3 regions of the Brenneria tiliae genome follow, and region 3 is predicted to be linked to each of the others. Evidence: predicted binding sites of a transcription regulator. Region 3 holds the regulator's gene; each other region holds the start of a gene.

Region 1 (9,765 bases), on a different contig from region 3:
TGCTGGAGCATCTGGACGCTATCCGCCAGGCGTAGGCCGGCTGGCGGCGTGGTTGGCGGCTATTGCAGGCCGCTTTTCTGCTTGAGCGCGGCCATAACGCCGGCGGGATCGCGGCGGTACTGTTCCAGTCCATTGGCGCGCAGGTGACAGGCGGCGCACTGGCCGCAGCCTTCACCTTTAATCCCGTTGTAGCAGGTCAACGTGTGGTCGCGAACGGTTTCCAACTGCTGGTAATAGTCCGCCAGCGCCCAGGTTTCCGCCTTGTTGAGCCACATCAGCGGCGTAACGAAACGGATATCGCGCGCCATGCCCAGTACCACGGCCTGATTCAATGCCTTGATGAATTCGTCGCGACAGTCGGGGTAGCCGGAAAAATCCGTTTCACACACGCCGGTGATCACCGCCTGCGCGCCAACCTGATAGGCATAGATGGCGGCCAGCGTCAGGAACAGGATATTCCGTCCCGGTACAAAGGTGCTGGGCAGCCCCTGCGCCTCGCTGTCATAGTCAGGGACGGGAATGTTTTCACGCGTCAGGCTGCTGACGGCCAGTTCATTCAGCAGGCCGGCATCCAGCACCTTATGCGCGGTGGCGCCGAGTCGCCGCGCCAGTTCTCGGGCGATATCGATTTCCGCGCGGTGACGTTGACCGTAATCGAAGGTAATACAGTGAACGTCATCATACTGTTTCAGGGCCTGGATCAGGCAGGTTGTGGAGTCTTGTCCACCGCTAAAAACGACGACAGCACGCTTCATTTTTCATTCACCTTGACGCATTCGAGCCTCAATGCGGACAGGATGCCCCGAGGCGTAAAGCCGCTATGTTACCTGAAAAACCGTCGTCGTTCAGCGGGTAATGTCGCTCACGCCGGACTGGATTGCGCGGCGGGACGGCGTTCTGTTCCGCCATGCAACATGTCCAGATAAGGGGTGAGATCGCCGATGTTGTTCGCCACCCAGTCGCTGTGGTAGTAGGTATCCAGATAGCGTTCTCCGCTGTCGCACAGCAGCGTAACGATGGCGCCCTGTTTCCCCTGGGCCTTCATCTGGTTAGCCAGTTGCAGCATGCCCCAGACGTTGGTGCCGGTGGATGCGCCGACTTTGCGACCCAGAATGCCTTCCAGCCAGTAGAGGGTGGCGATGCTGGCCGCATCGGGAACGCGCATCATGCCGTCAATGACGTCGGGAATAAATGAGGGTTCCGCCCGCGGGCGGCCGATACCTTCAATGCGGCTGGCGCGCTTGCCGGTAATGGCGCGATCGCGCCGTTGATAGCAGTCGTAGAAAACGGAGTTTTCCGGATCGACCACCACCAGTTGGGTATTCAGTCCCTGATAGCGGATATAACGCCCCAGGGTTGCGGAGGTGCCGCCGGTTCCCGCGCCCATCACAATATAGTCTGGAACGGCATAGGGTTCCCGCGACATCTGGCGATAAATACTATCGGCGATATTATTGTTGCCGCGCCAGTCGGTTGCCCGTTCGGCATAGGTGAACTGGTCCATATAATGGCCGTTAAGCTCGCGGGCCAACTGCTCGGATGCCGCATAAATGTGGTCGGCCTGTTCGACGAAATGACAGCGGCCGCCATAAAAAGCGATTTGTTCTATTTTTCGTCTGGCGGTGCGGGCGGGCATAACGGCGATAAAGGGTAATCCCAGCAGGCGGGCGAAATAAGCCTCTGATACCGCGGTGCTGCCGGAGGACGCCTCGACGATCGGCGTCCCTTCTTTTATCCAGCCGTTGCAAAGGCCGTAGAGAAATAAAGAGCGGGCCAGGCGGTGCTTCAGGCTGCCGCTGGGGTGGGTGCTTTCGTCTTTTAAATAGCAGTAAATCCCCGGGTAATCCGCCAAGGTCAGCCGAATAAGGTGCGTATCGGCCGAACGTTGAAAATCGGCTTCTATGGCGCGGATAGCATTTTTTACCCAGGTATTGGTCATGATTCTTTCCGTTCTAACGATGATGATGGTTAGCTTAGCGAGTTTTCAGGGAAAAAAGATTGCTTTTTTACCTACAGATGGGGGAGATTGGAGAAAAGTTTTCTATGGTGTGGCGCCATGATAGATAAAATAGATCGCACGCTATTGGGTTTACTGCAACAGGACTGTACGCTTTCCCTGCAAAAGCTGGCCGAGTCGGTGAATCTGACCTCAACGCCCTGCTGGAAAAGGCTGAAGCGGCTGGAAGAAGAGGGCTATATCCGCGGCCGGGTGGCGCTGCTGGATAACGAGCTGCTGGGATTGAGTCTGACCGCCTTTGTGCTACTGAAAACGCAGCAGCACAACAGCGCCTGGTATCAAACCTTTACCAGCGTGGTGTCGGAAATGCCCGAAGTATTGTCTTTCTATCGCATGGCCGGAGAGTATGATTATCTGATGCAGGTGCAGGTCGCTGATATGAAAAGCTATGATGATTTTTATAAGCGGCTGGTGAACGGCATTCCCGGGCTGGTGGACGTGACGTCCAGCTTCGCCATGGAGCGCATCAAGTACACCACCGCGCTGCCGTTATCATGGTAATTTTTCCTGTATAATCATTTTCCCGGATTCATTACGACTCCCCTGAATATTGGAATTGGAATTAAAACTGCGTGAGACTCTTTGCTCAACTAGGCTGGTTTTTTCGCCGTGAATGGCGGCGCTATATCGGCGCGGTGGCATTGCTGATTGTGATTGCCGGCCTGCAGCTGCTCCCCCCCAGACTGGTTGGCGTGGTGGTCGATGGCGTCACGCAGCGCAATATGCCCACGGCCGAGATGATGCAGTGGATCGGCGTTATGCTGCTGACCGCGGTGATGGTTTATCTGCTGCGCTGCGTCTGGCGGGTGTTGCTGTTTGGCGCGGCCTATCAGCTGGCGGTTGAACTGCGCGAAGATTTTTATCGTCAGCTCAGCCGTCAGCATCCCGCTTTCTATTTACGCCACCGTACCGGCGATTTGATGGCCCGCGCCACCAATGATGTGGACCGCGTGGTGTTCGCCGCCGGCGAGGGGGTGCTGACGCTGGTCGATTCGCTGGTGATGGGGTGCGCCGTGCTGGTGGTCATGTGTACCCAGATAAGCTGGCAGCTGACGTTGCTGGCGTTGCTGCCGATGCCGGTTATGGCGCTGATTATCAACCATTACGGTACGCAGCTGCACCAGCGTTTTAAATTGGCTCAGGCGGCATTTTCCTCGCTGAACGATCAGGCTCAGGAAGGCCTGACCAGCATTCGAATGATTAAATCGTTTGGTCTGGAAGACTATCAGTCGGCGCGTTTTGCGCAGGTCGCGGCGGATGCGGGCGCCAAAAATATGTATGTCGCCCGGGTTGATGCGCGCTTTGACCCCACCATTTACATCGCCATCGGGCTGTCGCATCTGCTGGCCATCGGCGGCGGCAGCTGGATGGTGGTCAACGGCTCGTTGACGTTGGGGACATTGACCAGTTTTGTTATGTACCTAGGGTTGATGATATGGCCGATGCTGGCGCTGGCCTGGATGTTCAATATCGTCGAGCGCGGAAGCGCCGCCTATGGCCGTATTCGCCAACTGCTGACGGAGGCGCCCGTCGTGAAGGACGGTACGCAATCTTTGCCGGCCGGGCGCGGCGCGCTCAAGGTCAATATCGAGGCGTTTCATTACCCTGAGAGCCCGCGCGGGGTGCTGAAGGATCTCCGCTTTACGCTCAAACCGGGGAAGGTGCTCGGGCTGTGCGGGCCTACCGGTTCCGGCAAGAGTACGCTGCTGGCGCTTATTCTTCGCCACTTCGATATCGAGTCGGGGGATATTCGCTATCACGACCTCCCCCTGTCGCACATTCGCCTGGATGAACTGCGCCACCGCTTTGCCGTCGTGGGGCAAACCCCTTTCCTGTTTTCCGATACCGTCGCCCGCAATATCGCCCTGGGACGGCCCGACGCCACCCGGCAGCAGATAGAGCAGGCCGCCCGGCTTGCCAGCGTGCACGAGGATATTCTGCGCTTGCCGCAGGGATATGACACCGAAGTGGGGGAGCGCGGCGTTATGCTGTCCGGCGGTCAGAAGCAGCGTATCGCCATCGCCCGGGCGCTGTTGCTGGACGCGGAAATTCTGATTCTGGATGACGCCTTGTCCGCCGTCGACGGGCGAACGGAGCATCGCATTCTGAGCAATCTTAAGCAGTGGGGCGGACAGCGCACGTTGATTATCAGCGCCCATCGGCTCTCCGCGTTAACGGAGGCGAACGAGATCCTGGTCCTGCAGCATGGACATGCCATCCAGCGCGGCGGCCATCGCGAGCTGGTGGCGCAATCCGGCTGGTATCGGGACATGTACCGTTATCAACAGTTGGAAGCCGCGCTGGATGACGCGTCGCCGGCCGAAGGGGAAAAGGATGAATAGCCCGCGCAAGCTCTGGCCGACGTTAAAACGGCTGCTGGCCTATGGCTCACCGTGGCGCAAGCCGTTGGCGCAGGGCGTCGTGATGCTCTGGGTGGCCGCCGCCGCCGAGGTTTCCGGCCCGGTTTTGGTGAGTTACTTTATCGACCATCTGGTGGCGCAGGGGGAGTTTCCGCTGGCGTTGGCGGCGGGACTGGCCTCGGCCTATCTGCTGTTGCAGATTCTGGCGGCGCTGCTGCACTATTTCCAGCGGCTATTGTTTAACCGGGTGGCGGTCGGGGTGGTGCAGCAACTGCGTATCGACGTTATGGATGCGGCGTTGCGTCAGCCGCTCAGTACTTTTGACACCCAGCCGGTAGGTCAACTGATATCGCGCGTCACCAACGACACCGAGGTGGTGAAGGATCTGTACGTGATGGTGGTGTCGACGGCCTTGCGCAGCGCGGCGCTTATCAGCGCCATGCTGGTGGCGATGTTCAGCCTGGATTGGCGGATGGCGCTGGTGGCCCTGACTATTTTCCCGGCGGTGCTGATCGTTATGCTGATCTATCAGCGTTACAGTACGCCGATTGTGCGCCGGGTGCGCAGCTATCTGGCGGATATCAACGACGGTTTCAATGAAGTTATCAACGGCATGGGCGTGATTCAGCAGTTTCGCCAGCAGGCCCGATTCGGCGAACGCCTGGGCGGCGCCAGCCGGGAGCATTATCGGGCGCGCATGCAGACTCTGCGCCTTGACGGGTTCCTGCTACGTCCGTTGCTCAGCCTGTTTTCCGCCATGGTGCTATGCGGTCTGTTGCTGCAATTTGGTTTTAGCGCCGTGGGTTCGGTCGGCGTCGGCGTGCTGTATGCGTTTATCAATTACCTGGGGCGTCTAAATGAACCGCTAATTGAGCTGACCACTCAGCAGTCCATGCTGCAGCAGGCGGTGGTGGCCGGCGAGCGCATCTTTGAACTGATGGACGGCGTGAAGCAAGGCTATGGCGGCGATGAGCGCATGCTTACTCAGGGGCGCGTGGAGATCGACGACGTCTCCTTCTCTTACGGTAGCGGCAAAAACGTTTTGCAACATATTTCCCTGACTATCCCTGAGCGCGGGTTCGTGGCGCTGGTTGGGCATACCGGCAGCGGCAAAAGCACCCTGGCCAATCTGCTGATGGGGTATTATTCGCCGGATAAAGGCGAAATTCGTCTGGATGGACGTCCGCTGCAAACCCTGTCGCATCAGGTACTGCGCCAGAATGTCGCCATGGTGCAGCAGGATCCGGTGGTGCTGGCCGAATCCATGTATACCAACGTCACCCTGGGGCGCGATATCAGCGAAGAGGAAGTATGGCGGGTGCTTGATATTGTGCAGCTATCCGAACTGGTGCGTTCGTTCCCTGAGGGGTTGCATACCTGCATTGGGGAGCAGGGGAACAATTTGTCCACCGGGCAGAAACAGCTGCTGGCGATCGCCAGGGTGCTGGTGCTAACCCCCAAGATCCTGATATTGGATGAAGCCACGGCGAATATTGATTCCGGTACGGAACAGGCGGTGCAGAAAGCGCTGAGCGTCATCCGCGACCAAACGACGCTGATTGTCATTGCTCACCGGCTATCGACGATCGTCGAGGCCGACGCCATTATGGTGCTCCACCACGGACAGACCGTCGAACAGGGCACCCACGAGCAGTTGCTGCGCCGGCAGGGGCGTTATTACCAGATGTATCAGCTGCAGCTGGCGGGAGAAGAGCTGGCGGTTACGCTGACTAACGAGTCTGCCGCCACGCCGTGACCGGATGCACCCAGAAGTACAAGAGAAAACCCGAGGCAGCCGGCTGCTTCGCACCATCACCAAGCATATTCATGCGGTTTTTCGTCTTCATGCACTGAAATTACGCGCGGCGCACCGTAGTGGTGCGCCGCGTGCCCCGCTTTTTTGGTTTTTTTCCCCCAGAGATGATTTTTCCCCCGGTTAACCGACCTGAACCGCGTTCTTTGCGCTGATATCCGTCGGTTAAATCATTTATGGCACAGCCTTTGCTTTATTTACCGCGTGAAGATAATCCGAAATGAGAGTAATCCGAGATAGCGGCGGGCGAAAGTCTGAACTTAACGGTTAGGGGGATGATGAATGAAACTGGTTACTGTGGTGATAAAACCATTCAAGCTGGAGGATGTGCGTGAGGCCTTGTCTTCCATCGGCATTCAGGGACTTACCGTCACTGAAGTGAAGGGGTTTGGACGTCAGAAAGGGCATGCCGAGCTGTATCGCGGCGCGGAATACAGCGTTAACTTTTTGCCGAAAGTGAAAATCGATATCGCGATTGCCGATGATCAACTGGACGAAGTCATTGATGTCATCAGCAAAGCGGCCTATACCGGAAAAATTGGTGACGGTAAGATTTTTGTTGCTGAATTACAACGGGTTATTCGTATTCGTACTGGCGAAACTGACGAAGCCGCACTTTAACACCCGGCTTAGATGCGTAAATAGGGATGGATGAAAATGAAAAAACTTGTCTCCTCATTGGGTCTTGGTGTGGCTGCTTTGCTCCCGTCCTGGGCGATGGCCGCGGCACCAACGATCGATAAAGCGGATAATGCTTTTATTATGATTTGTACCGCGCTGGTACTTTTTATGACTATACCTGGAATCGCGCTGTTTTATGGCGGTTTGATTCGCGCCAAGAACGTCCTTTCCATGCTGTCACAGGTGATAATTTCTTTTGCGCTGGTGTGTATTTTATGGGTCGTCTACGGCTATAGCCTGGCCTTTAGCGAAGGTAACGCTTTCTTCGGCGGTTTTTCCAACTTCCTGCTGAACGGGATCGCCGTCGATTCGATTACCGGTACATTCTATCAGTACGTGCACGTGGCCTATCAGGCTTCATTCGCCTGCATCACCGTGGCGCTGATTGTGGGAGCCATCGCCGAGCGTATCCGTTTTTCCGCGGTGCTGATCTTCGTCGCGCTGTGGCTTACTTTCTCTTACCTGCCGATGACCCATATGGTGTGGGGCGGCGGCTATCTGGCCGCTGACGGCGCGCTGGACTTCGCCGGTGGCACGGTGGTGCATATCAACGCCGCGGTCGCCGGTCTGGTCGGCGCCTACCTGTTGGGCAAACGTGCCGGTTTCGGTAAAGAAGCGCTGAAGCCGCACAATCTGCCGATGGTGTTTATCGGTACGGCGATCCTGTATATCGGTTGGTTCGGCTTTAACGCCGGTTCCGCCGGTGCGGCAAATGAGATTGCCGGTCTGGCCTTCCTGAATACGGTGGTGGCGACCGCCGCGGCGATTCTGGCATGGGTTGCCGGCGAGTGGCTGGTACGCGGTAAGCCTTCGCTGCTGGGTGCCTGTTCGGGCTGTATCGCCGGTCTGGTCGCCATTACGCCAGCCGCCGGGACGGTGGGCGTCGGCGGGGCGCTGATTATCGGCCTGGCCGGTGGTTTTGCCGGCCTGTGGGGGGTAACCGTACTGAAAAGATGGCTGCGCGTTGATGACCCCTGCGATGTGTTCGGCGTTCACGGCGTCTGCGGTATCGTAGGTTGTATTCTGACCGGCGTATTCAGCTCCGCGTCTCTGGGCGGCACGGGGTATGCGGAAGGCGTGACAATGGCTCACCAGGTTTGGGTACAGCTGTTCAGCGTTATTGTCTGCTTCGTGTGGTCCGGCGTGGCGGCCTTCATCGCTTTCAAAGTGGCCGATCTGGTCGTTGGGCTGCGCGTACCGGAAGAGCAGGAGCGCGAAGGTCTGGACGTCAACAGCCATGGCGAGAATGCCTACAACCAGTAAGTAGTTAGTGTGAATATATTGGGCAGGGCGCAGGATAATCTCCGCGCCCTGTTTTTTTATTTATGACGGGCCGTCGCAAGCGACGGCGGCTATTTGCCCGCGGAGAGGCGGCGCATAACGCCTTCCTGTACGCTGGAGGCGACCAGTACGCCTTCGCGAGTATAAAACTGTCCGCGTACAAACCCCCGGGCGCCCGAGGCGGAAGTGCTTTCCACGCTATACAGCAGCCAGTCATCGAGACGGCATGGGCGATGAAACCACATCGAGTGGTCGATGGTGGCAACCTGAATACCCGGTTCCAGAAAGGCGATGCCGTGCGGCTGTAATGCGGTTAACAGAAAATTGCAGTCGGATGTATAGCCAAGCAGATATTGATGCACGAGTTCATCGTCCGGCAGCGGACCGTTGGCGCGGCACCAGACATGCCGTATCGGTTCTTCCACTTTCCCTTGCAGCGGGTTATGAAATTTTACCGGGCGCATCTCGATGGGTCTCGGCTGGGTGAACTTATCACGAAACTGCGGCGGCAGCAGGTGCGCCATGCTTTGCGCAATATCCTGCTCCGATCGGAGCTCTTCCGGCGGGGTAACCACCGGCATCACATTTTGATGTTCAAAACCCTCTTCATGGCTCTGGAAGGAGGCCGTCATATAGAAAATCGGCTTGCCATTCTGGATGGCGCTGACCCGGCGCGCGCTGAAACTATTGCCGTCGCGCAGATTTTCCACATCATAAATAATCGGTTTGCGGCTATCGCCCGGTAACAGGAAGTAGCTGTGAAATGAATGGATGCCGCGCTCCGTCGGCACGGTCTGTTTGGCCGCTGACAGCGACTGGCTTACCACCTGTCCGCCAAAGACCTGACGCAGTCCTAAATCATCGCTTTGTCCCCGGAATAGCCCTTCCTCAATTTTTTCCAGATTCAGGAGGTCGAGAAGGTTTTTTAATGCCTGGCTCATGCTGTCGGCCTCATTGGTTGCACGTTATTTAGAAAGAGAAAACCCATCACGCATTTTAAATCGGGGGCTAACGGGTTGATATAAGTAATTTAAATCATAAACCAGGAAAATATCAGAATTTTGTACCATCATTATTCTATTAAGTAACCCATACTACTTATACCCTTCATTTTTTCAGGTTGCAGGTGTGTTCCCGGTCCCTGGGGGGTTATTTGATTGCTCCCTTCCCGCACCCTGAAGTCTATTGGGTATAGCGAAAGCCGGTTTCTTTGTACCGGCATTCCGACAATAATAAAAGGAGACTGATCGCATGAAATTATGGCATATCGCAGGTGGAATCATGGTATCGATGACGTTGACCGCTTGTGCAGATAAGAGTGATTATGGCGTTTCTCCTCATACCGGCGCGCCGGTAACATCCAGTTCCGCTCAGCATGCAACCATATCCCAGCCGGCCGTTACCGGGACGGTGAATATTCGTCAGCGCATCGCCTTACCGGCCAATGCGGTGGTAACGGTGACGGTATCCGATGCGTCGCTGGCGGATGCGCCTTCAAAAGTGATTACCCAGCGAGTCACCCGTACCGAGGGGAAACAGGCGCCTTTCCAGTTTGTGTTGCCGTATAATCCGGGCGATATCCAGCCTAAAGCGCGCATTTTACTCAGCGCGGC
Region 2 (9,765 bases), on a different contig from region 3:
TGGAATAGCGAAAAGCATTATCGGTTGATGCGAGCTCTTTTTTATTGTCGGGCTTTCTGCTAGATTCCGCCGCAATTACCTTCACCTATGTACCTGAGAGCAAGATGATGAACCAACCAATTAAAGGGTCGGGTGGGAATGCCGCCCGGTCAAAAACAAAAAGAAAAACCCGTGAAGAATTGGATCGGGAAGCACGCGATCGGAAGCGGCAGAAAAAGCATCGCGGTCGCGTAGCGGGAAGCCGTGCTCAGGAAGCCGGGCCGGCGAATAACAGCGCCGGTCAACGCAAGGTCGCCGATCCGCGCATCGGCAGCAAGAAGCCGGTGGCGCTTGGCGCGCAGGCCAAGGACGTTGCTCAACCCAGGCCAGCCGTGCCGGTTGCCAAGCCCGTCGCGATATCGCCCGAAGAAGAGCTGGCGCTGCTGGAAAACGACGCCCGCCTGGACGAGCTGCTGGATCGCCTGGATAGCGGTGAAACGCTGAGCGCCAAGGATCAGTCCTGGGTGGATGAAACATTGGATCGTATCGACATCCTGATGGAGCAGCTCGGCATTGAACTGGGTGATGACGAAGACGACGAAGAGCCAAAAGAAGATATGCTGCAACTTTTGAAGCGCAATAGTTCGAAAGACGATTTTTGATCGATGAAGTTGTTGTTTCTGCTGCTGGCTTTACTGGTTACGCTTTATCTTTTTTGCCTGTTGGGCAAATTGTGGCTGCTGTCGCAACGAAAAGCGCGGTTGCACCGTTCGGTTTTTAACCGGCGACGGATGCCGACGGCGCTTTCCACCAGAAAAAAACGCCGGGAGCGTTTTTTAACGTCACGTAGTGACGGCCAGGAAGGCGAGTCCCAGGGATGGGACGAGTAAAAAAACGCCGGGAGCGTTTTTTAACGTCACGCAGTGACGGCCGGGAGGCGATTCCCCGGGATGGGACGAGTAAAAAAAACGCCGCCGCAACGGTCCGGCATAAAAAAGACTGGAGGGATTAAGCAGCATGTCTGAGCAAGTAGTCGACTGGGACCTGGCCCTGATTCAAAAATATAACTATTCCGGGCCGCGTTACACCTCTTATCCCACCGCGTTGGAATTCAGCGAACGCTATGATGAGCCCGCTTTTCAGCGGGCTATTGCGCGTTATCCGCAGCGCTCGCTGTCGTTATATATCCACATTCCGTTTTGCCATCGGTTATGCTACTTCTGCGGCTGCAATAAGCAGGTCACGCGACAGCAGCATAAGGCGGATGAGTATCTGGACGTGCTGGAGCTGGAAATTCGTCAGCGAGCTCCGCTGTTTGCCGGGCGTACGGTGACCCAGATGCATTGGGGCGGCGGTACGCCGACCTATCTTGATAAGGCGCAAATCAGCCGGCTGATGGCGCTGCTGCGTGAGCAATTTTCTTTTGCTGAGCAGGCCGAGCTGTCGCTGGAGGTCGATCCGCGGGAAATCGAACTGGATATTCTCGATCACCTGCGTGCCGAGGGATTTAATCGCCTCAGCATGGGGGTGCAGGATTTTAATAAGCAAGTGCAAAAGCTGGTGAACCGTGAACAGGACGAAGATTTTATCTTCGCGCTGATTGCGCGCGCCAAGTCGCTGAGATTTACCTCGACCAATATTGATCTGATTTACGGTTTGCCGAAACAGACGCCGGAGAGCTTCGCCTTTACCCTGCAACGCGTCGCTGAATTGAGTCCTCATCGCCTCAGCGTCTTTAACTACGCGCATTTGCCCAGCCTGTTTGCGGCTCAGCGGAAAATCAAAGAAGCCGATTTACCGGACGCGGAGCAAAAGCTGCAAATACTGCAACAGACCATCAGCGCCCTGACGACGGCCGGCTACCAGTTTATCGGCATGGATCACTTCGCCCGTCCCGACGATGAGCTGGCCCTTGCCCAGCGCGCCGGGAAATTACACCGCAATTTCCAGGGCTACACCACCCAGGGCGATAGCGATCTGCTGGGCATGGGCGTATCGGCGATTAGTATGATCGGCGATAGTTATGCCCAGAACCAGAAAGAGCTGAAACGCTATTATGCGCAGGTCAGGGAAACCGGAAATGCACTGTGGCGGGGGTTGCCGCTGACGCAGGATGACTGCATTCGGCGCGACGTTATCAAAACGCTGATTTGTAATTTCCGATTGACCTATGCGGCGATTGAAGCTGATTACCAGATTGATTTTAAATCGTATTTCTCACAGGATTTGCAACAGCTGGCGCCTTTGGCCGCCGACGGCCTGGTGGAGATAGGCGAATCCGGAATTACGGTAACGGCGAAAGGCCGTTTGCTGATCCGCAATATCTGTATGTGCTTCGACGCCTACCTGCGAAATAAGATACGGGAAAGGCAGTTTTCCCGGGTGATCTGATGTATCGCGCATCTTCCACGACAGGAAGAGGAGGCGTCCTCTCCCTGTGCGGTTAACTACCGGCGTTTAGTCCTTAGTTGGCGAGATCGGACCCGGCGCGAATCTGCTCTCTGACGAATTTGCCCGAAGCGGACAGGTTTGCTTCCGTCCAACCGCCGGTGGTGCTGGCGCCGGGAGCCAGCGCCGCCGAAGCTTCCTGTTTATCTGACAGCGACCAGTTCACCCAGCTGACGCCGCGATCGTTGAGAAAATCGATCCAGACTTGCGATTCCGGCAGGAACGGTCCGCCGCTGCCGGATGCGTCACTCGTGCCCCATTCGCTGACGAACACCCCCAGCCCCTGGTTTTGCACGGCATCAAGTCGGTCGCGCAGAGACTGTCCGTGCGTACCCGCATAGAAATGCAGTGCGTACAAGGTGTTCGCATCCGGCAGCGGGTTATTTGCCGCGTCATGGATATCCTGACTCCAGGTGCCGGTGCCGACGATGATGATATTGTCGGGATCTTTGGCGCGAATCACCTGCGTCACCTCCTCGGCGTACGGTCGGATCTGCCCGTTCCAGTTTACGTTGCCGTTAGGTTCGTTGGCGATTTCGTAAATGACGTTGGGTGAATTGCCGTAGAGTTCGGCCATTTCGGTGAAAAAGGTTTTCGCCTGCGCTTTATAGGTGTTGGGATCGCCGTCCGACAGAATGTGCCAGTCAATGATGATGTAGACGCCAAGCTCCTGCGCGGCGGTGACGGCTTCCTTCACCTTGTCGGCGACGGAAGGGTTGGAGATGTAGCCGCCGTCCGCCGTATACATGGCGGCGCGGAACACCGAGATCCCCCAGTCGTCCCGCAGCCATTTAATCGCCTCGCGGTTAACGTACTGGCCGTACCATTGCAGGCCGTGAGAACTGATCCCTTTCAGCTGCACCGGTTCGCCGTTTACGTTAACCAACCGCCCGTTCTTGACGGACAACTGGCCGTATTTTTGTACCGGCGTAGTGGCGGCGTTCACGCAGGATGTCCAGAGGAAAAAGCCGAGTATCAGAGTCGCTATCGCGGTCGCCGCTTGCCTGAGCGAACGGCTACGGACCGATATATCCATGTTGGTGCCTCCTTACCATAATAGTTAAATATAACTTTAGTAAAAGATGGCTATTCGACGTCCCGTTCTTTCGGCAGGTGATGGGTTTTATAATAGGTTTTGCCGGAATAGCGCTCTATCTTGTGATAGTTATGGCGCATTCGGGCAGCGGAATGGTCTGAAAGTCGTCGTTGGGGCGTAAAAAAGCCAGTCAGAAAAAACGACTGGCTTCTTAAGAAAAATTAATGGCGTTTATGTGGTGAACCGCGACGCACTAACTAAAGAAGTTAATCAGTGCGGCGCACAGCACGGCGGCGATCGCAGCCTGCGGCGAGTGGCTCGCCGCCGTGCTTATTTCAGCGCCGTGTGTCGCCACGGAAATTAATGAATCCAGCATAGTACTCCTCCCGAATCAGCGACACGATCATACTGCTGACTCGGGGCAAGTAAAGGACAAATTAGCGACAATTTCGTGCGCCAGATTGTATTTTTATCCTCGCCCCGTCCCGTTAAGCGGTCGCTACGCGACATTGGCTATTCCATACCCAGTTCTTTCAGCTTGCGGGTCAGGGTATTGCGTCCCCAGCCCAGCAGACGGGCGGCTTCCTGCTTATGACCCTGAGTATGACGCAATGCCGTGGTGAGCAAGGTTCTTTCCATCTCCGGCTGGGCTTCCGCCAGCAGGTTTTGATGACCGGAACGCAGCGCTCTGTCCGCCCACTGGGCCAATAGTGTCGCCCAACTGTCCGGCAGCATTTGCACCGTGGAGTCGGGGGCGGTGGTTTCAAACAGTTCGGGAGGCAAATCCTGGATCAACAGCTCCTGTCCGGCGGCCATAACGGTCAACCAGCGACAGGTATTCTCTAGCTGACGCACGTTGCCCGCCCAGGGCAGGCGGGTCAGCGCCGCTTCCGTTTCCGGATGCAGGTTTTTAGGCTCGACGCCCAATTCTTTTGCCGTGGCCTGTAAAAAATAGCGCGCCAGGCGGGGAATATCTTCACGGCGTTCACGCAGCGGGGGCAAATGAACGCGAATAACGTTCAGCCGATGGAAGAGATCCTCGCGGAACTTGCCTTCCTGTACCCGCAGCTCAAGATTCTGATGCGTGGCCGCGATAATGCGCACGTCGACTTTAACCGCCGCGTAGCCGCCAACCCGATAAAACTGACCGTCAGCCAGCACGCGCAGTAAACGCGTCTGAACGTCAAGCGGCATATCGCCGATTTCATCAAGAAACAGCGTTCCCCCGTCAGCCTGTTCAAACCGTCCTTGGCGGATTTGATTAGCGCCGGTAAACGCGCCTTTCTCATGGCCAAACAGCTCCGATTCGATTAAATCTTTGGGGATCGCCGCCATGTTCAAGGCGATAAACGGCGCCTTGGCCCGCGGGCTGTGGCGATGCAGCGCATGGGCCACCAGTTCTTTACCGGTGCCGGATTCCCCGTTAATCAGTACGCTAATGGAAGAGCGGGAAAGGCGACCGATAATGCGGAATACATCCTGCATCGCCGGCGCTTCGCCGATGATATCCGTTGTCGGGCCGTTAATCGGCTGGCTGCGAACGGGCTGCTGTTGCTCCTGATAATGGCTGATGGCGCGCTCAACCAACGCCACCGCCTCATCAATATCGAACGGCTTGGGTAAATAATCAAAAGCTCCCTGTTGATAGGCGCTGACCGCCGCATCAAGATCGGAATGCGCGGTCATAATGATGACCGGCAGCATCGGATGCCGCTGTTTTATTTGCTGCAATAACGCCAGTCCATCCATTCCCGGCATGCGGATATCGGATAACAGTACGTCCGGCGTTTGCGTCGTCAGCGCGTGCAGAACCTGGTTTCCGTTATCAAATGTGGCGCAGGTCAGGCCTGCACCAGTGAGCGCGCGTTCGAGCACCCAACGGATGGAGCTATCGTCATCGACAATCCAGACTATCCCTCGTTGCATTGTGAACCTCACTGGCGAATGGGCAGGTAAACCGAGAATTCGGTATGACCCGGCCAACTGTTAAATTCAATTTTACCGGAGTGCTGATCGATAAGGTTGCGGGCAATCGATAATCCCAGACCGGTGCCGCCTTCGCGCCCGCTTACCATCGGGTAAAACAGCGTATCCTGTAGCTGAGCGGGAATGCCGGGGCCGTCGTCTTCAATATCGATACGAGCGGCAAGACGATAACGTACGCCGTGCAGGGTGAGCTGAAAGGCGGTGCGGGTACGCACGGTGATGGTGCCGCCCGCTTCACCCAAAGCCTGCAACGAATTACGGGTGATATTCAGCAACACCTGCTCAATCTGGTCCGGGTCATGCGTCAGCTCCGGCAGGCTGGGATCGTAATCTTTAACCAGCGTCACGTTGTCTGGCTTTTCTAATGAAACGAGTTTACATACCCGCTCCGCGACCTGATGAATGCTTTGCGTGACGTGCAGTCCCGGTTGCTGCGGGCCGAGCAGGCGATCCACCAGATTACGCAGGCGATCCGCCTGTTCGATGATGACTTTGGTGTATTCGGTCAGCGCCGGATCGGGCAGTGCCTTGGAGAGCAGCTGCGCCGCGCCGCGCAACCCGCCAAGCGGATTCTTGATCTCGTGAGCCAACCCCCTGACCAGATCGCGGGCGGCCTGCTGTTGCGCATGCTGGAGCTGTTCCTGACTCAGGCGGCGCTGGTTATCCATCGGCGCCATTTCCAGCAGAATGAAGTTATTTTGTATCCGTTGGGCGGTAAGCGACATGATGTGCGCTTTGCCGTCGACAACAATCGTGACTTCGTTATCCGTAAAACCTTGCCCTGAATCCAGACTTTCACGCATCAAATCTATATTCAGAGAAAAATATCCCAGCAGCTCCGGCAGCGGCGTACCGGACAATTTACGCGAGCTTTGCGCCAGTAGCTGTTGCGCCGCCGGATTGGAATAATGAATAGCCAGATCGTTATCCAATAACAAGATACTGTTTATTAAAGAATTTAGGATCTGCCCAGCATCGGGCAGCGTGCCTGTTGCCATAACGCAGACTCCTGCACCCTATTGGTGCATAGTAGTGTAGATGATGGATATGATGCCGCAACTCCAGAACCGGTGGAGAAAAAAGCCCATCCTAAAGATGGGCTGAAAAGTTTCCACGGCAACAAAAAAATTTTACCAGCCTGACGGTAACCCAAGCGTCAGCACGATTAGGTTACCGTTTTACCGTACGGCTAATCGCTGCGGCGATTAAACGCTGTAGTACAGTTCGAACTCAACCGGATGCGGCGTCATGCGCACGCGGTCGTTTTCCGCTTTACGCAATTCGATATAGGCATCAATGGTATCGTCGGTGAATACGCCGCCACGGGTCAGGAATTCGCGATCGGCATCCAGCGCGTTCAACGCTTCTTCCAGCGAACCGGCTACGGTTGGGATTTCGCTCGCTTCTTCCGGCGGCAGATCGTACAGGTTCTTATCCATGGCGTCGCCAGGATGGATCTTGTTGATGATGCCGTCCAGACCGGCCATCAGCAGCGCGGAGAAGGCCAGGTAGGGGTTGGCGGCCGGATCCGGGAAGCGAACTTCGATGCGGCGCGCTTTCGGGCTGGCCACTACCGGAATACGGATGGAAGCGGAACGGTTACGGGCGGAGTAGGCCAGCATGACCGGCGCTTCGTAGCCAGGAACCAGACGTTTGTAGGAGTTGGTGGCCGGGTTAGTCAGCGCGTTGATGGCTTTCGCGTGTTTGATGATACCGCCGATGTAGAACAGCGCGATTTCAGACAGACCGCCGTATTTGTCGCCGGAGAACAGGTTTGCGCCGTCCTTGGACAGAGACATATGGCAGTGCATACCGGAACCGTTGTCGCCGAACATGGGTTTCGGCATGAACGTTGCGGTTTTGCCGAAGGCGTGCGCGACGTTATGAACGACGTATTTGTAGATCTGGATTTCGTCGGCTTTTTTGGTCATGGAGTTGAAGCGGGTGGCCACTTCGTTCTGACCGGCGGTGGCGACTTCGTGGTGATGCGCTTCAACCACCAGGCCCATTTCTTCCATGGTCAGACACATGGTGGAACGGATGTCCTGCGATGAATCGACCGGAGGTACCGGGAAGTAACCGCCTTTGACCGCCGGACGGTGGCCTTTGTTGCCGCCTTCGTATTCTTTGTTGGAGTTCCAGGCGCCTTCAATGTCATCAATGGTGACATGAGAGCCGGAGATGCTGCTGCCGAAACGAACGTCGTCAAACAGGAAGAATTCAGGTTCCGGCCCAAACAGTACGGTATCGGCGATACCGGAAGAGCGCAGGAAATCTTCAGCGCGTTTGGAGATGGAGCGCGGATCGCGGTCGTAACCCTGCATGGTGCCCGGTTCCAGAATGTCGCAGCGGATGATCAGCGTGCTTTCTTCATAGAAAGGATCAAGGACGGCAGTGCTGACATCCGGCATCAATACCATGTCGGATTCGTTAATGCCTTTCCAGCCGCCAATCGAGGAACCGTCAAACATTTTGCCTTCTTCAAAGAAGTCGGCGTCAACTTGGTGAGCCGGAATGGTGACGTGCTGTTCTTTGCCTTTGGTATCAGTGAAGCGTAAATCAACGAACTTCACATCATGTTCTTTCAGCAGCGTCAAAACGTGTTCTGCGGACATACTTGCTTCTCCCGGTTGTCATTTATCGTCGTGGAACGAATATCGTTGTGGATTGATGTTATTGCTGTGAGTAGACTAAAGCTAAAAGTGTGCCAACTTTTTAAATTAGTGCAATGTGTTGCCCTTTGGGGGTTTCCCGTCAAGACGCGCTGCACCATTATAGCTGATAGCACCAAACCGGTGCTTTATTGGTAATTAACCGCACCAACATGGTGCATTGGTGGGCGCTTGTAGCGTTTTTGCACCGTGAAAGGGATCACAAAGTAAGCAGCATCAGGTTGTTTATCATAGATGCTTGTGATCTTGTTTAGTCCCTCGATTAATACGTGTACAATAGCGCGCTATTTCTAAATGCCTGAGGCAAAGCTGTGATCGAAAATTTGCGTAACATCGCCATTATTGCGCACGTTGACCATGGGAAAACCACCCTGGTCGATAAGTTGTTGCAACAATCCGGAACTTTCGGAGAACGCACTGAAGCAACCGAACGTGTAATGGACTCCAACGATTTGGAGAAAGAGCGTGGAATTACCATCCTCGCCAAAAATACCGCCATTAATTGGAAAGACTACCGCATCAACATCGTGGATACCCCGGGACACGCCGACTTCGGCGGCGAGGTTGAGCGTGTAATGTCGATGGTTGACTCGGTGCTGTTGGTTGTTGATGCGATGGATGGCCCGATGCCGCAGACTCGTTTCGTGACCAAAAAAGCATTCGCTAACGGTCTGAAGCCGATCGTGGTTATCAACAAGGTTGACCGCCCTGGCGCGCGTCCCGACTGGGTGGTCGATCAGGTGTTCGACCTGTTCGTGAACCTGGATGCGACCGATGAGCAGCTCGATTTCCCTATCGTTTATGCCTCCGCGTTAAACGGTATCGCCGGTCTGGATCATAACGACATGGCCGACGACATGACGCCGCTGTTTGAAGCCATCGTCGAACACGTTGAATCACCGAAGGTTGACCGTGACGGTCCGTTGCAGATGCAAATCTCCCAGCTGGACTACAACAACTATGTCGGCGTTATCGGCATCGGCCGCATCAAACGCGGCGTGGTTAAGCCTAACCAGCAGGTTACGGTTATCGACAGCGAAGGGAAAACCCGCAACGGCAAAGTCGGTAAGGTCCTGGGACATATGGGTCTGGAGCGTATCGAAGCCACCCTGGCGGAAGCGGGCGATATCATTGCCATCACCGGCCTGGGCGAACTGAATATTTCCGACACCATCTGCGATCCCGCCGCGGTTGAAGCGCTGCCGGCGCTGAGCGTGGACGAACCGACGGTAACCATGTTCTTCTGCGTCAATACCTCGCCGTTCTGCGGTAAAGAAGGGAAGTATGTGACCTCGCGCCAGATCCTTGAGCGTCTGAATAAAGAGCTGGTTCACAACGTGGCGCTGCGCGTGGAAGAGACCGAAGATGCGGATGCGTTCCGCGTGTCCGGCCGCGGCGAGCTGCACCTGTCGGTGCTGATTGAAAACATGCGCCGTGAAGGGTTTGAACTCGCGGTATCGCGTCCGAAGGTTATCAACCGCGTTATCGACGGCCGCAATCAGGAACCGTTTGAAAACGTGACGCTGGATATCGAAGAGCAGCATCAGGGCGCCGTTATGCAAGCCATGGGCGAGCGCAAAGGCGATGTGAAAGACATGATCCCGGACGGCAAAGGCCGTATCCGTCTGGATTATCTGATCCCTG
Region 3 (9,765 bases):
CAGCATCGGCAGCCACAGTTCCAGATAGCTGCGGGTCTGATAAATAAAATTATGCACTTCGGTATGGCGGTCGAGAAAGGCCGCCACCGGCTTGTCCAGACCGGTCATCGGGCGTAATTTCGGGTCCCAGTGGGGGTTGGGCAGGAAGCGCACGTCAAACACGTAGTCGGCGTCGATCGGGATGCCGTGCTTGTAGCCGAAAGACTCGAACACCATCGTCAGTTCGCGTTCCCGTTTGCCGAGCAGGCGGGTGCGCAGCATTTCAGCCAGCTCGTGCACCGACATTTCGGAGGTGTCGATGATCAGATCGGCGCGTGAACGCAGCGGCTCCAGCAGATCGTTTTCCTGATCGATGGCGCTTTCCAGCGACAGATTCTTGCTGGACAGCGGGTGCAGACGGCGGGTATCGCTGTAACGGCGGATCAGCGTATTGCGATCGGCATCCAGAAACAGCAGCTGTGGGGAGAAGCTTTGCGGCAGCTGGGCCATGGCGTGCTCAAAGATTTCCGGCGACTCCGGCATATTGCGCACGTCGATGCTGACCGCCGCGGAGATATTGCGCTCAGCCAGCGTAGCGGCCAGTTCCGGCAGCAGAACCACAGGAAGGTTGTCTACACAGTAGAATCCCATATCTTCCAGCGCGCGCAGGGCTACGGATTTTCCTGAGCCCGAGCGACCACTGACGATCATCAGCACCATCTGGCGATTCCCCCCTGGCAGCGTGATGGCGACCTGTCGCTGCCATTGTTTTGATCATGATTGTTTGCACGATGAATGGTTGGAAAACGGTGATTACCGATCGTGCCGCCATTGCTCATCATCACCACCTGATTTAACCGGCTTCCGTCATAATCTGATACAGCGCTTCATCGCTTTGCGCGGCGCGCAGACGCCGGCAAACGGTTTTATCGGCCAGTCGCCCGGCGACCAGCGATAGCGTATGTAAATGGGTTTTACATTGTTCTGCCGGAACCAGCAAGGCAAAAAGCAAATCGACGGGCTGGTTGTCAACGGCGTCGAAGGCGATAGGCTGTTCCAACTGGATAAATACCCCGACCGCGCCCAGGGCGTTGTCGTCCTCGAGCTTGCCATGCGGGATGGCGATGCCGTTGCCGATGCCGGTGCTGCCCATGCGTTCCCGCGCCAGGAGGGCGTCAAAGATAATCTGCGAAGACAGATTAAGCTGCCTGGCCGCCAGTTCGCTGATAATTTCCAATGCCCGTTTTTTACTTTGGCAGTGGACGGAACTTCGGGTGCACTCGGGACGTAACACGGTGCTGAGCTGCAAAACGGGATCGTTGTTCATTTTATCTTCACTTGATCACTTGACGACGCTTCCACTTCCGGTGAGCCCGGCCCGGGTATTTTGTGGGCCGGGTCTGTTCCCCGCCCGTTCGGGCCGGGAGAAAAATCAGTGCTGTTTAAGCTTATCCTTGTGCTTGTTTAGCTGCCGGGCCAGTTTATCGATCAGCAAATCAATGGCGGCGTACATATCTTCCGCTTCTGATGTGGCATGCAGCTCTCCGCCGTTAACGTGCAGCGTGGCTTCGGCGATTTGTTGTACTTTCTCCACTTTAAGTACCACGTTGACCAGATTGATACGGTCGAAGTATTGCTCTAATTTGGCGAACTTTGTATTCACGAAATCGCGCAGCGGCGGCGTAATTTCGATGTGGTGTCCGGTAATGTTTAGCTGCATAGCGTCTTCCTTCTAGTTGAGATCAAACCAGTTGTTTACGCTGATTTGATGGTGGGATAGATAAAGACTCTCGGTATTTCGCCACCGTACGCCGCGCCACGATGATGCCCTGCTCGGAGAGCAGCGTGGTGAGCTTACTGTCGCTTAAAGGTTTGGCGGGATTTTCCGCAGCGATTAACTTTTTCACCAGCGCCCGGATGGCGGTCGACGAGGCTTCGCCCCCGCTGTCGGTATTCACGTGGCTGGAGAAGAAATATTTTAGTTCAAAAATGCCGCGCGGACTGTGCAGAAACTTCTGCGTGGTGACGCGGGAAATGGTGGATTCGTGCATATTCACCACCTGGGCGATATCAGCCAGCACCATCGGCTTCATAAATTCTTCCCCGCGATCGAAAAAGTCCTGCTGCTGTTCGACAATGCAGCGGGTGACTTTGAGCAGGGTATCATTACGGCTTTCCAGGCTTTTTATCAGCCAGCGGGCTTCCTGCAAATGGCTGCGGATAAACTGGCCGTCGCTGTCGCTGCGCGTGCTGTTGCCCAGCGCGGCGTACTGCTGATTAATCTGCAATCGGGGAACGCTGTCGCTATTCAATTCGACCACCCAGCGTCCCTGAATTTTGCGCACCAGCACGTCGGGGATGACATATTCCGACTCCCCGGTATTGATTGACTGCCCCGGACGGGGGTCGAGAGACTGAATCAGCGCCAGCGCTTCCTTCAGGATCTCTTCTTTCAGGCGGGTGGCGCGGATAAGGCTGCGGAAATCATGATTCGCCAGCAGGTCGAGATGGTCGCCGACAATCAGCCGGGCCTCGCCAAGGCGGGGGGTATCCTCGGCAAACTGCGAAAGCTGAACCAGCAGACAATCGCGCAGATCGCGCGCGGCGACGCCAACGGGATCAAAGCGTTGTACCCGCTTGAGCACCGCCTCCACTTCATCCAGCGTGACGCTTTCATCCCCGATGCTGTCGAGAATGTCTTCCAGCGGCACGGTGAGATAGCCGGTGGTGTCCACGGCGTCGACGATGGAGGTGGCGATGGCCGCGTCGGTATCCGAAAACGGCGTCAGCTCCACCTGCCACATCAGGTAATCCTGCAGAGTCTGGGTGGTTTCACCCTGGTAGATCGGCAGTTCCTCGTCCCGATAGTCGGTGCCGGTGCCGGAAGGCGTGCCGGCGGAATAAATTTCGTCCCAGGTGGCGTCGAGCGGCAACTCCTCCGGCATATCCTTGTGCTCAAGCGCTTCACCGGTGTCCAGCGAGTCGCTGTCGACGGTCTCGAATGACTCTATTTCTTCGTGGTTGTCCGTTTGCTCAAGCAACGGATTACTTTCCAGCGCCAGTTGAATCTCTTGTTGCAGTTCAAGCGTGGACAGTTGCAGCAGACGGATGGCCTGTTGTAGCTGTGGAGTCATGGCCAGTTGCTGGCTAAGCCTGAGTTGCAAACCTTGCTTCATGTAGCGCCGACGTCCTTACTTACTATATCGTTCAATGAAAAATCCTACCCTATCAGAGTCGGAAGCCTTCGCCCAGATAGACGCGTTTGACCTGTTCGTCGGCCAGTATCTCGGTAGGGGAGCCGTGAGCGATTAAATGTCCCTGACTGACGATATAGGCGCGCTCACAGACATCCAGCGTTTCGCGGACGTTATGATCGGTAATCAACACGCCCAGTCCGCTGTCGCGCAGATGCTCGATTATTTTTTTGATATCAATCACCGAAATGGGATCGACGCCGGCAAAAGGCTCATCCAGCAGGATGAATTTGGGATTCGCCGCCAGCGCGCGGGCAATTTCCACCCGACGCCTTTCCCCACCGGACAGCGATTGTCCCAGACTATCGCGCAAATGAATAATATGGAATTCTTCCATCAGCTCGTTGGCGCGGTCTTCCTGCTGCTCCGATGTCAGATCCTTACGGATCTGCAATATCGCCATCAGATTGTCATACACGCTCAACCGGCGGAAGATGGACGCTTCCTGGGGTAGGTAGCCGATCCCTCTCAGCGCGCGATCGTGCAGGGGCAGCAGGCTGATGTCTTCGTCATCGATCACAATCCTCCCTTCATCGCGTTGCACAATCCCCACCACCATATAGAACGTGGTGGTTTTCCCGGCGCCGTTGGGGCCCAGCAGGCCGACAATCTCACCGGAATTGACGGTCAGGCTGACATTTTTCACGACCTTACGGCCTTTATACGCCTTGGCCAGATTTTCTGCGATTAATGTTGCCATAAATTATTCAGTGACTCGTGGTTGCGGTTGCTGAGCAGGGGAGGATTGCCCCTTGTTATCTTTCTGCTGAAGCTGCGAGGGGACCAATACCGTCGTTACGCGTTTGCCTTTGTCGCTGAACGCCTCCATCTGCTGTTGCTTCACCAGATAGGTGATACGGTCGCCTTTGACATTGCTGTCCAGCTGCTCCAGATAGGCATTGCCGGTCAGCGTCAGAAAATCTTTCTCCAGTTCGTAGCGGATTTTCTGGGCGTGGCCCTTCACCGGCTTGCCGTTGTCCTGCATCTGGTAAAACGTGACCGGATTGCCGTAGCCTTCGACCACCTCTCGGCCTTGCTCGCCCTGCGGACGAATCACCACCACCTTATCCGCCTTCACCTCAATGGTGCCCTGCCTGACCACCACGTTGCCGGTGAAGGTTACTGTGTTGCCTTGCATATCAAGGGCCTGCTGGGCGGAATCGATATGAATGGGCTGCTCGCTGTCCCCGGTTACGGCGAAGGCCGGAATGCTGAAGGCGAACAGCGAGCTGGCGAACAGAGCATGACGCATCGGGTTATTTGTGTTGAATTTCATAAGAAGTTTTTACCTTTTCGATCAACTCGGCTGTCTTTTCACGCAGATTACCACGCATTTTCATCCCGTTTGAGGTGAAACTGGCGCCGTATAGCGTGACTTCATCGTCGGAGGAGACGTCCTGCGTCACCAGATTAACCTGGGCATTGTCCGTTTTTATCCGCTCCAGCTGCGAGTCATTGGTCAGACTGTTGACCTCGACGTGACCGTACAGATAGAGCATTTTGTCTTTGGTCAGCTTGGCGCGATCGGCGCGCACCGACCAGGTGGCGGTACCCTGTTCGTTAAACAGCGTGGCGACCGGGGCGGTAAACCAGCTCAGCTGCTCGTCATTGAAATATTCCGCTTTATCGGAAATCAGTCGGTAACTCAGCTTCCCGGCGGGGCTGTAAACCCGCGTCGCGGTTTTCTCGCTGGTGTAAACCGGCACGGCGTTATCCTGATTATCGGGCGGGGGCGCCGCGTCGCGATCGGCGAAATTCCAGCCGATCAGCACGAGAGCCAGCAGTGCCAGCAAGGCTGTCAGCCAACGCTTTGTTTTACTCATATCGACAACCCTTTGGCATGCTCCAGCTTATTCTGTGAGAACAGAATCAAATCGCAAAGTTCACGCACCGCGCCGCGTCCGCCGGCGATGCGGGTGACGTAGTCGGCGCGCGGCAACAGCAGCGGATGCGCGTCGGCGACGGCGACGCTTAAGCCCACCTGGGCCATCACCGGCCAGTCGATCAGATCGTCGCCGATGTAGGCGACCTGCCCGACCGTCAGCGACAGTTTATCCAACAGATCGTTGAAGGCCAAAATCTTGTCCGATTGCCCCTGATAAAGGTGGGCGATCCCCAATGTCTTACAGCGATCGACGAGCATATTGGCGGTGCGGCCGGTAATGATGGCGACTTCAATACCCGACGTCAGCAAACAGCGGATACCGTAGCCATCCCGCACGTTGAACGTTTTCAGCTCTTCGCCCTGATTGCCCATGTAAATCAGGCCGTCGGACAGTACGCCGTCAACGTCGCAGATCAGCAGACGAACGTCGCGGGCCTTATCCAGTACCTGCCGATCGACCGGTCCGTAACAGGTATCGGTTTGCGCCCTGATTTCACTCATGCATGTTTATCCTCTATACCCTACAGTATTTAACGCGCCGTGCGTGGTTTGTTGGCCGCCATGTTGTATCACACCACGCCGGCGCGCAGCATATCGTGCATATGAACGATGCCGACCAGACGATCGTCCTCCGCCACCAGCAGCGACGTAATATGGCGTGATTGCATCAGGTTCAGGGCATCCACCGCCAGCGTTTGCGGCGTCACGCGGATACCGCCGGCGGTCATCACATCGGCAATACGCGCGCTGTTCAAGTCGATTCCCATATCGAAAATCCGCCGCAGGTCGCCATCGGTGAAGATGCCCTGGATTTTCATATCCGCGCCGCAGATTACCGTCATCCCCAGATTTTTGCGCGTAATTTCCACCAGGGCGTCACGCAGGGAGGCGTCATGGGAGACGTGCGGGATCTCGTCGCCGGCGTGCATGATATCGCTGACGCGCAGCAGAAGCTTGCGTCCCAGCGCGCCGCCGGGGTGGGATAGGGCGAAATCTTCGGCGGTAAAGCCGCGCGCCTGTAACAGCGCGACGGCCAGCGCATCCCCCATCACCAGCGTGGCGGTGGTGCTGCTGGTCGGCGCCAGCCCGAGCGGACAGGCTTCCTGCGGAACACGAACGCACAGATGGATATCGGCGGCTTTTCCCATGGTGCTTTCGGGGTTGCCGGTCATGCAGATCAGGAACACCTGCAGACGTTTCAGCACCGGGATCAGCGCCAGAATTTCATGAGATTCGCCGGAGTTGGAAATGGCGATCACGATATCGTGCGGGGTAACCATGCCCAGATCGCCGTGGCTGGCCTCGCCCGGATGAACGAAGAAGGCCGGCGTGCCGGTACTGGCGAAGGTGGCGGCCATTTTGCGGCCGATATGGCCGGATTTCCCCATGCCCATCACCACCACTTTCCCTTGGCAGTGGAATATTTTTTCGCCGGCCCGGGTGAAGTTGTCGTCAATGTACTGGTCCAGCTGCGCCAGCCCGTCGCGTTCAATCTTCAGTACCTGCTTGCCGGCCTGCTGAAAATCAAAACCGGGCTGTAGTTCAAAATGTGACATACCTGGATAATCCTGCTTGTTTTGATGTTCTGGTTAATAGTTCCGACGTTCTGCTCAGGGAAACAGGAACAACGCCGCCAGGTAGGCGACGAAGGCGCAAAGCAACAGCGCGCCAGCGCGTTGTCCGATGCGGCGTTTCCGGCTGAGGCACAGCGCCGTCAACAGCGCGCTGGCGCCCAGCATGACCCAATAATCGCGCTGGAAGGCGAGCGGATTGAGTACGCCCGGCGAAAGCAGCGCCGGTACGCCCAGAACGATGGCGATATTAAAAACATTGGAGCCGATAAGATTGCCCAGCGCAATATCATCTTCTTTTTTCAGGGTGCCGACAATGGCGGTCGCCAGCTCCGGCAAACTGGTGCCGACCGCCAGCACGGTCAGGCCGATGGTCAGTTCGCTGATATAAAAATGGCGGGCGATCACCGTGGCGTTATCGATCACCATGCGGGCGGCCATGGGTAAAATAATCAGGCCGAGAATAAGCCATAGCACGGCCACCGTCTGGTTGCTGTCTTCCTGCGGCAATTCCGCCAGCTGTTCGCGGGTCAGGCTATCGACGCCGTCCTGCTGCGCCTGGCGCGCCATTCTGATCATCAGCAGCATAAAGAGTCCGGCGGCAATCAGCAGCAGCGCGCCGTCGGCGCGGCTCAGATAGCTATCATGCAGTAAAAAACCGCACAAAACGGTGACCAGCAGCATAGGCGGGAACTCCCGGCGCAACAGGGCGGAGTGTACCGTCAAAGGACGAATCAGCGCCGCGCTGCCGAGAATTAACAGAATATTCGCAATATTGGAGCCCAGCACGTTGCCGACCGCCATATCGATCTGGTCGCTTAGCGCCGCCGTGACCGAGACGATCAATTCCGGCAGGGAGGTGCCGAAGCCGACGATGGTCATGCCGATAATCAGCGGCGGGACGCCAACAGAACGCGCGAGAACCGCCGCGCCGTAGACCAGGCGATCGGCGCCGTAGACCAGCAATACTAAACCAACAATCAAGAGTACTGTCGCAAAGAGCATGCGGCGTCCTTTATAAGGTATAATCACCCGTTGATAAACCAGCCGTTCCGGACGAATTTTGCCCAAAGAGGGTGCTTTTCATGATTAGCGCTAATTCTGACCGCGCGGGGCGGAAAAGTAAAACCTGCGGCGGTTTTGTTTCGCCTCTTTGGACAAGAACTTACCGTAATTTTTTGTAAAATTCGCACCTTGAGCGAGTACAACCGTTAGGCTTTACGGATGAGTTCATAGGACGGTTATCCGTCAAAAACCAGCGATCGTATGCAACACGCTGATCGGTAAGGAATATAAGATCATGGACCCTAAGGTTACCAATCTGGTCGAAATCCGCGGCCTGAGCTTTCGACGCGGGAAACGACAGATTTTTACAGATATCACGCTGAATGTTCCTAAAGGCAAGGTTACCGCGATTATGGGGCCTTCCGGTATCGGCAAAACCACGCTGCTGCGTTTGATTGGCGGGCAGTTACAGCCGGATAGCGGTGAAATCTGGTTCGATGGCGACAACATTCCGACGTTATCGCGTTCGGCGCTGTATGACGCGCGTAAAAAGATGAGCATGCTGTTTCAGTCCGGCGCGTTATTTACCGACCTGAACGTGTTTGATAATGTCGCCTGGCCGCTGCGCGAGCACAGCCGTTTGCCTGAGCCGCTGTTGCACAGCACGGTGATGATGAAGCTCGAAGCCGTGGGGCTGCGCGGGGCCGCCAACCTGATGCCCGCCGAGCTTTCCGGCGGCATGGCGCGCCGCGCCGCGCTGGCGCGGGCCATTGCGCTTGACCCGCAGCTGATCATGTTCGATGAACCTTTCGTCGGGCAGGATCCGATAACCATGGGAACGCTGGTAAAGCTGATCGATGAACTGAATCACGCGCTGGGTGTCACCTGTATCGTGGTTTCCCATGATGTGCCGGAGGTGATGAGCATCGCCGATTATGCTTACATCGTGGCCGACCAGCATGTGGTGGCGGAGGGAACGGCGGCGCAGTTGCAGGCCAACGGCGACTCCCGCGTACGCCAGTTTCTGGACGGTATCGCCGATGGGCCGGTGCCTTTCCGTTTGCCGGCGGGTGACTATAAAACCGCGCTGTTAGGTTCAGCAGGGGGTTAAATAATTCATGTTATTACAGGCGTTGGCGTCGCTGGGACGTCAGGGAATTTCTACCTGCGCTTCTTTTGGCCGTGCCGGACTGATGCTGTTCAACGCGTTGGTGGGCAGGCCTGAATTCAGAAAACAGTGGCCGCTGCTTATCAAACAGCTTTACGGCGTGGGGGTACAGTCGCTGCTGATCATTATGGTGTCCGGCCTGTTTATCGGCATGGTTCTGGGGCTGCAAGGCTATCTGGTGCTGACGACCTACAGCGCCGAGGCCAGCCTGGGGATGATGGTCGCCCTGTCTTTGCTGCGCGAACTCGGCCCGGTGGTAACGGCGCTGTTGTTTGCCGGGCGGGCGGGGTCGGCGCTGACGGCGGAGATCGGCCTGATGAAGGCCACCGAGCAGCTTTCCAGTATGGAAATGATGGCCGTGGACCCGCTAAGACGGGTGGTCGCCCCGCGATTCTGGGCGGGATTGATCAGTATGCCGCTGCTGGCGATCATTTTTGTCGCGGTCGGCATCTGGGGCGGGTCGCTGGTCGGCGTCGACTGGAAAGGCATAGACGGCGGTTTTTTCTGGTCCGCCATGCAGGGGGCCGTCGAGTGGCGGCAGGACCTACTGAACTGCGTGATTAAAAGTATCGTGTTCGCCATTACCGTGACCTGGATAGCGCTGTTCAACGGTTATGACGCGATCCCGACTTCGGAAGGGATCAGCCGCGCAACGACCCGTACCGTGGTGCATTCATCGTTGGCGGTATTGGGATTGGATTTTGTGCTGACAGCACTGATGTTTGGGAACTGAGTCGATGCAAACAAAGAAAAGTGAAATTTGGGTTGGCGCATTTATGCTGATTGCGCTGTGCGCCATCATCTTTTTGTGTCTGAAAGTGGCCGATATCAAATCGATCGGCAACCAGCCGACGTATCGCTTGTACGCGACGTTTGACAATATCGGCGGGCTGAAGGCCCGTT

The links. Region 3 encodes sigma-54, which starts transcription at its own class of promoters, with help from an activator protein. Its sites were predicted from a motif close to GTTGGCACANNTTTCGCTNT; they were not measured.
Region 1: glnK (P-II family nitrogen regulator) is a predicted target of sigma-54. The motif match lies at 6,366-6,385, and genes of this name have one in related genera.
Region 2: glnA (glutamate--ammonia ligase) is a predicted target of sigma-54. The motif match lies at 8,142-8,161, and genes of this name have one in related genera.

The regions. Positions count from the first base shown of each region.
Region 1 is NZ_JAKPCB010000095.1:206,294-216,058, reverse strand. Features, by position in the region: gene MFP24_RS09625 (acyl-CoA thioesterase) at 1-35, shown strand, start outside; gene queC (7-cyano-7-deazaguanine synthase QueC) at 60-755, opposite strand; gene MFP24_RS09615 (PLP-dependent cysteine synthase family protein) at 863-1,939, opposite strand; gene MFP24_RS09610 (Lrp/AsnC family transcriptional regulator) at 2,057-2,518, shown strand; gene MFP24_RS09605 (SmdA family multidrug ABC transporter permease/ATP-binding protein) at 2,590-4,359, shown strand; gene MFP24_RS09600 (SmdB family multidrug efflux ABC transporter permease/ATP-binding protein) at 4,352-6,133, shown strand; gene glnK (P-II family nitrogen regulator) at 6,473-6,811, shown strand; gene amtB (ammonium transporter AmtB) at 6,848-8,134, shown strand; gene tesB (acyl-CoA thioesterase II) at 8,224-9,093, opposite strand; gene MFP24_RS09580 (YbaY family lipoprotein) at 9,404-9,765, shown strand, end outside.
Region 2 is NZ_JAKPCB010000092.1:7,720-17,484, forward strand. Features, by position in the region: gene yihI (Der GTPase-activating protein YihI) at 108-641, shown strand; gene MFP24_RS06230 (hypothetical protein) at 645-869, shown strand; gene hemN (oxygen-independent coproporphyrinogen III oxidase) at 997-2,370, shown strand; partial or broken gene MFP24_RS06240 (glycoside hydrolase family 5 protein) at 2,450-3,463, opposite strand; gene MFP24_RS06245 (YshB family small membrane protein) at 3,717-3,839, opposite strand; gene glnG (nitrogen regulation protein NR(I)) at 3,977-5,389, opposite strand; gene glnL (nitrogen regulation protein NR(II)) at 5,398-6,447, opposite strand; gene glnA (glutamate--ammonia ligase) at 6,655-8,064, opposite strand; gene typA (ribosome-dependent GTPase TypA) at 8,433-9,765, shown strand, end outside.
Region 3 is NZ_JAKPCB010000097.1:222,144-231,908, reverse strand. Features, by position in the region: gene rapZ (RNase adapter RapZ) at 1-699, opposite strand, end outside; gene ptsN (PTS IIA-like nitrogen regulatory protein PtsN) at 833-1,306, opposite strand; gene hpf (ribosome hibernation promoting factor) at 1,412-1,699, opposite strand; gene rpoN (RNA polymerase factor sigma-54) at 1,722-3,155, opposite strand; gene lptB (LPS export ABC transporter ATP-binding protein) at 3,208-3,933, opposite strand; gene lptA (lipopolysaccharide ABC transporter substrate-binding protein LptA) at 3,937-4,509, opposite strand; gene lptC (LPS export ABC transporter periplasmic protein LptC) at 4,490-5,056, opposite strand; gene kdsC (3-deoxy-manno-octulosonate-8-phosphatase KdsC) at 5,053-5,619, opposite strand; gene kdsD (arabinose-5-phosphate isomerase KdsD) at 5,688-6,674, opposite strand; gene MFP24_RS12260 (calcium/sodium antiporter) at 6,729-7,694, opposite strand; gene mlaF (phospholipid ABC transporter ATP-binding protein MlaF) at 7,990-8,805, shown strand; gene mlaE (lipid asymmetry maintenance ABC transporter permease subunit MlaE) at 8,813-9,595, shown strand; gene mlaD (outer membrane lipid asymmetry maintenance protein MlaD) at 9,600-9,765, shown strand, end outside.